Regions from separate parts of the Paraburkholderia sp. J7 genome, predicted to be linked through region 2. Evidence: riboswitches for the same ligand, from Rfam matches in the RefSeq annotation. Region 2 holds a riboswitch; the other holds the start of a gene.

What was found. Region 2 has a riboswitch for fluoride ahead of U5A58_RS23975 (voltage-gated chloride channel family protein). Riboswitches for the same ligand answer to the same signal wherever they lie in the genome.
Region 1: it holds a riboswitch for fluoride, as region 2 does, so the genes downstream of both, U5A58_RS24440 (MutS-related protein) here and U5A58_RS23975 (voltage-gated chloride channel family protein) in region 2, are expected to answer to the same signal.

What each region holds. Positions count from the first base shown of each region.
Region 1 covers NZ_CAJMYZ010000015.1:199,778-204,182, forward strand. The annotation lists gene U5A58_RS24435 (MutS-related protein) at 1-867, opposite strand, end outside; gene U5A58_RS24440 (MutS-related protein) at 864-2,399, opposite strand; fluoride riboswitch at 2,558-2,620, opposite strand; gene U5A58_RS24445 (ATP-dependent protease) at 2,822-3,205, shown strand; gene U5A58_RS24450 (porin) at 3,279-4,358, opposite strand.
Region 2 covers NZ_CAJMYZ010000015.1:93,345-97,749, reverse strand. The annotation lists gene U5A58_RS23980 (penicillin acylase family protein) at 1-2,475, shown strand, start outside; fluoride riboswitch at 2,542-2,613, shown strand; gene U5A58_RS23975 (voltage-gated chloride channel family protein) at 2,706-3,995, shown strand; gene U5A58_RS23970 (methyl-accepting chemotaxis protein) at 4,217-4,405, shown strand, end outside.

The DNA of each region.
Region 1 (4,405 bases), 110 kb from region 2:
CGGAAAAGGCACAGGAAAACAGACTGGCAAGCCTCGCTTTGCCAGTCTGTTGCGCAAATTCATGAAACCCAGATAGAGGCCAAGCTCCGCGCGCAACATCGCGAAGAAGCTCTTGATGTGATCAGCCGACTGGGCAAGCGCGTTTGCAACGTGGTTGATGCCGCGCGCTTCAAGTTCGGCGACTGCACGGGCGCCGTTCTCATCTCGCTCGGCAATGCGGAACGTGTATGAGGGTGGCCGCCTTGCGAATAGACGGCGAATCAGATTCGGGTCCGGCTCGTGGGGTCTGCGTAAAACGTAGTGTGTGCCCTTGTTGCCACGACCTGGTTGCGCACTCATCAGCACACCGCGGTTGAACCTGAGTTCCTTCAGGCAATACTTCACGGCCGCGAAATAGTCATCCGGCAACGCTTCGCGCACCATCGCGAAGAACCGTCTGAACCCGGCTGATTCGAATGACGACGTTTCATCGTCAGCGAGCTGGCGCAACTTCACCAACGAGGCGAGATACGCCTGCACGAGGTCTCGGGCCGCGTGCAGGACGCTGCTAGCCGAAGCCGTCAATCCCCAGTAGAAGCTCTTGCGCTCTGTCTCTTGTGCCTCCACGGCAATCGCATAGAGCCGCCGTACAACGGCCTCGTGGCTCAGACAATCCCTGAGCACGGCTTGTCGATAAAGAATGTCGTCAAGCTCATCCAGACTGACGGTCACGACCTTCTTCGCCACACCCTCGAGAAATTCGTCGCCCGCCCCCATCGCCGCAAAAACGCTGGCGAGTTCGAGATCCCGCGTGAGTGTGGTTTCGTTCCATTGTTCATCGCGATGCCAGTCGAAATCGCGCTGCGCATAGAGCAACCATGCTTTCATGGTACAAGGCGCTCCTTCAGGCGTTCATAGGTGAGCCCGTACTGCTCGGCAACAGAGACGGCGTATGCGCGTCCATCGGCGGGCTTTCGGCGAATACGGAACGTTCGCCCAGCCGGATTGGACGGGCAGATTTCACTGACCATGCTCACTGTCTGCGCGCCGAGCCTGGCCAACTCTTCGACAAAAGTCACGCATACGCAAAGCGCGTCGCGTTCCATCATCCGGTTGATGATTCGGCGGCAGAGAAATAGCGCATCGGCAAGCGTCGTGGAACTGAAAATCTCGTTCACCACGATGACGCTGCGGGGCGTGGCTCGCGCCAGGATGGCGTGCATGCGCATGAGGTCATCCTGCAACTTGCCGCGCATGTCCTTCGTATTCTCTCCGCGCTCAAAATGTGCAAAGAGCTGATCGCAGAGATACAGGCGCGCCTCACTGCCAGGCACCGGGCAGCCAAGCCTCGCGAGGTAGTGAAGTTGCCCGAACGCTCTGGCGAAAGTCGTCTTGCCGCCATTGTTGGGACCCGAGACAACAATAATGCGCTCAGCACGCTCCAGCCAGAAGTCGTTGCGCACGACTGGAAGCTTGTCTGCGCACAGCTTGTGCGCGAGCGCCAGGTCGAACGTATCGTGACAACGTTCGGCCTTGCTCGACGACGAAACCACCGGGAAGCAGAATGGAAGACCTTGCTCCCGGCAATTCTGAATATAGGCGTCGTACGCGATGTAGAACTGCGCCTCGCGGTCGAATGAGGCGATGGTGGCATCAAGGAAGTCAGTGTGATTGAGCTGGAAGCTGGCGAGCATCGCAAACGGTTGAGGCTGGAGCCTGGCGACGTAGTCCAGTATCTGTGCCTCGACGTGATTCATTTCCGGCCATTCCTTGACCTCGACACTGTGGTCCTTGACCTCACCCTGCTTGAATCGCTCGAAAATAGCCACGACGTATGCGCTGTAATCGCTCTCGCGGTCGTCATTCAGCACGGTCACCGCGTTGCCGTGAATGTGAACCGCGTATCTAACGGCCTCCAGCGCCGTCTGCAGTTCCACCACATCTCGCCTGAGTCCAATGAAGACCTCGCCACGACGATACTCTGCAAGCCACGCGCTGAATTCTCGCAAGCCTGCCGACTTCGGTTGAGCCTCATGTAGCGTTGCGCCTAACGTCCCAAGCGCATCGCAATACCGGAACGCAGCTTCGAGAAACCACCACTGCTTTTGTCGCGGATAGTAAAGCTTCTCTGCCTGTGCCAGCGCTGAGCGCATCTTGCGCATAGCCTGCGCAAAGGCGTGAATACAGCGGGAAATCTCGTGGTTCCCGAGGTCGCGCATCACGTCGTGCCGATACTGTATTGCACTCTCACGGTCGAGCGCTGCACGAAAGAATGGCTTCAGGTTGTACTCGTCATAGCCCTGCGTGACCTTCAGCTCAATCTGGTCGAGATTCAGGTCGCCAAAGCACTCCGGCTCGTGCACTTCGCCAGCAGGCGGCCCGTCTTCGGGCGTCTCAAACAGGATGCTGTGAAATCCCATTTCCAGTCCCTCGTCGCCACGCCTTTGGCAAAGCGCGACGAAACCCAGGCCCAACGAAGGTTGGGCTGTGACGATGTGAACCGGGAGTTGCCGTCTTGACGGCACAGACACAGGTGGGGCCAGCGAAGAAACCGCATGCACCGACAGTGCCTGTTCCCAGGCCGGTAGGCATCATTAGCCCGTCGGGGCGGTTCCAGGAGAATGCCATCTCCTGCAACAACGTTACGCCTCTATCGGCGGCGCTGCAAGCCCCCAGGCGGGCGTACCCGGGCAGAACGCGGTGTGTGGCGGCTGCCGCATCGACAGCGTTCGAACGCGCCGCAGGCCGCCTGCGCGGGCATGGCAGGTGCGAAAGTGAGGAAGTCTCGGGTGTCCAGTCGCGGCCCGCGCGATAATGTGCCACGGCCCACATGAGATATGCGATGACAACCCCATTCGACGAGGCAACAACGGCGGCGATCGCCGCGTTTGCCCAACTGGACTTCTACACGGCTGTGCAGGCGATGCGCGCCGAGGCCGACTACGACCGCGAACGCGACCAGTGGATCTCGCGCTACATCGACGAGCACGGCGGCGGCGCGGACGATGCGGCATACGACGCCTTGCACGCGCAGGCCCAGGCAACGCCGGAATACGCGCAGTTCGTCGATGCCGTTCGTAGGGAGATCCTGGAATACTTCGGTGTGACCGACGATCAACTGGAGTGGATGATCCTGCTGCGCGACGACGACAGCGATGCCCTTTGGGCGGAGGTCAACCGGCAGCGAAACGTGCTGGGCACGGGTGAAGTGCGCGGAGACCTCTGATCGCCGCTGGGCATCGGGGTGTGACCAGAGCGTCGCCCCCGAAAATCAGGCCGTACCGTACCCGCGAGAACGGCTAGAACAAATGCCGGATGCCCACACGCGACAGGAATTGCTTGTCTGTCGACGACGTGCCGGCCAGCGCGATCGATGCCTTGGTGCTGTCCCCGAATGCCCGCTGCGCATGCACGTCGAGGTAGACATCCGTGCGCTTCGAGAGCAAATAGTCCACGCCGCATGAGAGCGTAAGCCAATGCGACGCATCGAGCTTGTCGTACGTGAGCTTGGTGGCGAGCACGAGATCGGGCCGGGGCCGATACTCACCGCCAACGTGAATCACCTGATCCTGTGCGCTGGCGTTTCCAAGTTCCAGATGGGTATTGGTATAAACCGCTGACACCCGCCATTGACCCGGTGTATAGGCTGCGCCAAATCCGAAGATGCGCTGCTTGTCGACGAGCAACGCGGTAGCGGGCGTGATCGGGCGCCCGAAGATTTCCGCCGCGCCAGTCATGCCGACATAGACGGGCGCACCATTGATATCGGTGTAGAAGGCGCCTGCGGCAAAAGCACTGCTGGCGTATTGCAACGTTGCACTCACGGCGCGACCGGCGTTTGTCGTGGTGTTACCGGAACTTGCGCCGAAGCTGTACTGTGCTCCAGCCGAAAAGCCCGCAACCGTGCGCGACATGAATTGCACGGTGTTGTTCAACCGCTCGCCGGAAACGCGATCCAGGTCGCCGTTTTCAACACTGTAGATGCCACACGACAAGCACGGCAAATAGCGGATCATGGAGTACGCGAAGTCGTATTGACGCCCGAGCGTCACATCTCCAATCGACGCATCGCCCAGGCCGACATAGGCCTGCTTGCCGAACAGCAATCCGCCTTGCCCCAGCGTACCCGTGTTCACCGAGTAGCCGTTTTCCAGCTTGAATAGCGCATGCTTGCCGCCGCCCAGGTCTTCGACACCCGTGAAACCTAGCGAGTTGCTCTTGTTGATGCCGTCTGCCATGGCGAAAGACGAACTGCCGTGGACGTTGCTCACGTAGGTCAGCCCTGTATCGAGGCTGCCGAAAATCGTCACGCTCGACTGCGCGTTCGCAGCACCGTGCATACCGGCCAGCACGAGGCCGGCGATCATGGTCTTTTTCATGTCTCGTTCTATTGTCTTTATGGTGAAAAATGCAGGCGCGCGAGCGC
Region 2 (4,405 bases):
CGCGCGTGGCCGCTGATTGTGTTGTGTACTGTCGTCATCGTTCTGGTTGCCGGGGTTCTGGCGGGCTGGCTGACATTGCGCGGCAGCTTGCCGCAACTGGACGGCACGCGTGCCGCGCCGCTCTCCGCGCCCGTGACGATCGAGCGCGACGCGCTGGGCGTGCCGACGATACAGGGCAACACGCGCGGCGACCTCGCGTATGCGAGCGGCTTCCTTCACGCACAGGATCGTTTCTTCCAGATGGATTTGCTGCGCCGGGTCGCCGCTGGCGAGATGGCGGCGCTCATCGGACCGGCGGCGTTGCCTCTGGATCGCCGCGACCGGCCCTTGCGCTTTCGCGAGCACGCCCAGGCAGCGCTCGCCGCGCTCTCCGCTGACCAGCGGGAACTGATCGAACGCTATACGGCGGGCGTCAACGACGGCCTGCGCTCGCTTCGCGCGCGGCCGTTCGAATACTGGCTGTTGCGCACGCAACCGGCGCCGTGGCGTCCCGAGGACACGGTGCTCACCGTCTACGCGATGTATTTCGATCTTCAGTACGACCAGGTGAGGCGCGTGCTCTCGCGCGCGGCGCTGCGCGAGCGCGTGCCCGCCGACCTGCTTGCGTTCCTGCTGCCTGAAACGAGCCATTGGGATGCCCCGCTCGACGGGCAGCGCGCATTGCCGCAACCGCCGGCGGCGCTGCCCGCCGCGCCTCCATCGTGGCTTCCGGCAACGCGGTCCGCCGCCGATCTCGATCCCGACGCCACTTCGCTTCTCAGCAGCGTGCCTGGTCTCGTCGGCGGCGAGAACGCGGTCGATTCGATGGTCGGCAGCAACGGTTTTGCGGTCGACGCCGCGCATGGCGCGCACGGCGGCGCGCTGCTCGCGAGCGACATGCACCTGGGCCTGGCGCTGCCGAACGTCTGGTACCGCCTCTCGCTCGTGTATCCCGCACCCGATGGCGCCGAGCGGCGTATCACGGGCGTCAGCCTGCCGGGTACGCCGTCCGTCGTGGCCGGCAGCAACGGCCACATCGCGTGGGGCTTTACGAACAGCTATGCGCGCTTCGTCGATCTGGTCGAACTTCAGCGCGATCCTGCCGATCCCTTGCGCTACCGGGTGCCGGGCGGCGGATGGGACAAGGCGCGGCTGATCCACGAGCGCCTCGATGTGAACGGCGGCGCGAGCGTCGATCTGCCGGTCGTGCAAACGCGCTGGGGGCCGCAACTCGTTGTCGGCGAGCACGCCTATGCATTGCATTGGGTCGCGCAGGATCCACAGGCGACCAACATGAACTTCATGCAGCTCGAAGGCGCCACGAACGTCGCCGACGCATTGCGCGCCGCGCAGACCTTTGGCTTGCCGACGCAGAATTTCATGGTGGCCGACGCGCAAGGCCATATCGGCTGGACGCTTGCCGGGCCGCTGCCGCGCTTCGCGGATGCCGACGGCGGCGCGGCGGCGCTCGCGAGCTTGCCGTACCGCTCCGAAACGTATGCCGGCTGGCAAGGGTATCGCTCGCCCGATGCGTATCCGGTGCGCGTCGATCCGCCGGCCGGGCGCATCTGGACCGCGAACAACCGTACGGTGCCGCTGGAGGACGTGGCGCGCATCGGCGACGCCGGCACGGATCTCGGCGCGCGCGCCACGCAGATTCGCAACGACCTGTTCGCGCTGCCGCATGCGAGCGAGCGCGACCTGCTCGCGGTGCAGACCGACGATCGTGCGTTCTGGATCGAGTACTGGCGACGTGTCGCGCTGGACGCGCTCGATGCGCGCGCACTCGACGGTCATCCCAAACGCGCCGAATTCCAGCGGCTGGTCCAGGCGTGGGACGGCCGCGCCGATGTGGATGCCGTCGGCTACCGGCTCGTGCGCGCGTTCTACGACTCGCTCTACCAGGCATGGTTCGGTGTACTGGACAAACAGTTGGCCGCGATTGCGCCGGACCTCAGCTATCGCGCGGCGAACTCGCGTTACGAAGCGACGATGGAGACACTCGCCGACGATCGCGCCTGGATACCAGGAGCCTTCGCGGATTGGCGCGCGTTCATGCTGGACCGTATCGACCATACGATCGCTAGCTTGCCGCATGGTGCGAATGGCACGAATGGCACGAAGCTCGAAGACGCACGCTGGGGCGAGCGCAACCGCGCGGCAATTGCGCATCCGTTCGCGCGCATGGTGCCGGAGTGGCTGCCGTGGGTTCGTGGCTGGCTCAGCGCACCGCATGACCCGTTGCCGGGCGACTACAACATGCCGCGCGTGCAGTCGCCGGCGTTTGGCGCGTCCGAGCGTTTCGCGGTGTCGCCGGGGCGCGAGCAAGACGGGATCTTCGAGATGCCGGGCGGGCAGTCGGGCAATCCCCTGTCGCCGTATTTTCTCGCGGGACATGACACATGGGTGCATGGCGGCGCGGCGCCGTTCCTGCCGGGTACCGCCGTTCATACGCTCAAGCTCGTCCCGGCCGGCGCACAGCAGGCTCAAAACTGAGGCCCGCAGGTTCGCGAGCGCGGCGACGATCCTGTTGCAGCGTCTTATGTTGTCGCATAAAATCACGGGGCTTTCGGAGATGGCATTCCTCCCGTAACCGCCCTGCGTTCCCGCAGCGCTGATGATGCCTACGAGTTCCTGGGTGCAGGAGGTCGTAGGCCGTCCACGCGACGCCCCCCTGTCGCCCAGGTGATTTGCAACCGTGCAAGCAAACGCAAACCTGGACCGCAATGAAATCCCTGAAGTCTATCGAGCAGTTCGCGATGGTTCCGTACCTCGCGCGCTGGCTGCTGCTCTCGTCCGTGCTTGGCGCGCTGGCGGGCAGCGCCTCCGCCTTGTTCCTCTATGCGCTCGATCGCGCAACCGACATCCGCGTCGCCCATGCCTGGCTGCTCTGGCTGCTGCCCGTTGCCGGCTTCGCGACCGGCTGGGTCTATCACCGTGTCGGCAAGCCGGTGGAAGGCGGGAACAACCTGCTGATCGACGAAATCCACGACCCGCAAAGAATCGTGCCCAAGCGGATGGCCCCGCTCGTGCTCGTCGCCACCGTGGTCACGCATCTGTTCGGCGGCTCGGCCGGACGCGAAGGCACGGCCGTGCAGATGGGCGGCGCGCTCGCCGACCGGGTGACGCACGTTTTCGGCCTCGACCGCGAGGAGCGCCGCATTCTGCTGATGGGCGGCATTGCAGCGGGCTTTTCGTCGGTGTTCGGCACGCCGCTGGCCGGCGCGATCTTCGGGCTGGAAGTGCTCGCAATCGGGCGCCTGCGTTACGACGCGCTGCTGACCTGCGTGGCGTCGTCGCTGGTCGCGGACCAGGTGTGCCGCGCCTGGGGCATCCATCACACGGTCTATAGCATTGCGTTCGTCCCGCATGTCACGCCGCTCGGACTTGGCTCGGCCATTCTCGCGGGCATCGCATTCGGCGTAGTGGGCATGCTGTTCGCCGACTCCACGCACGCGCTCTCGGCGTTCATCAAGCGCAAGATTGCTTACGCGCCGGCGCGTCCGTTCGTGGGCGGCATCGTCGTGGCGCTTGCCGCTACCGCGCTGAACGTGCCGCAGTATCTCGGCCTGGGCATTCCGACTATTGTCGAAGCGTTCAATCATCCGTTGCCCGTCTACGACTTCGCGGGCAAGTTCGGCTTCACCGTCGTGACGCTGGCATCGGGCTTCAAAGGCGGCGAAGTCACGCCGCTGTTCTATATCGGCGCGACGCTCGGCAATGCGTTGGGGCATGTGCTGGCCTTGCCGATGCCGGTGCTCGCGGGCCTTGGTTTCGTTGCCGTGTTCGCTGGCGCCGCCAACACGCCGATCGCTTCGACGGTCATGGCAATCGAGCTGTTTGGCGCCGACATTGGCGTGTATGCGGCGCTGGCCTGCGTGGTGGCTTATCTGTTTTCCGGCCACACGGGCATCTACCGCGCGCAGCGCGTGGGGCAGGCGAAGCATCCGCTTTTGCCCGCTGGCATGCGTCTTTCGGACATTCCCGCGTTGCGCCGTGTACGGGGCAGCGATTGAGTCTCCGGTATCGCGTCATCGTTGTCTTGTCCACCTGAAAGCGAAGCGCATCGGGCTCGTTAGCAGAAGTGAGCGGACGACGCCAGAAGCGCTGGCTGATTCTCCCTATATCGGTTCGCCTCCTACCCTTGGTGTGGGGGATGAGTCAAGCTTGCCGCGCTCGCGTCGAGGCAGGGTCTCGCTGTGAGCCACATAACAGGGAATCGAATAAGGGGACAGCCATGAAGTGGCTCGATCGCATGACGGTGTTCAAAAAGCTGCTGACAGCATTCGCCGTTGTGATCGTATTTGCGGTGGCCGTGGGCGTGGCCGGCGTCTCGTCGCTGGCGTCGATGCATGATATTGCCGATGAAATCTGCAACCGGCACATGAGCGGCCAGTTCTGGCTGGAGGAAGCGGCGCGCAGCAAG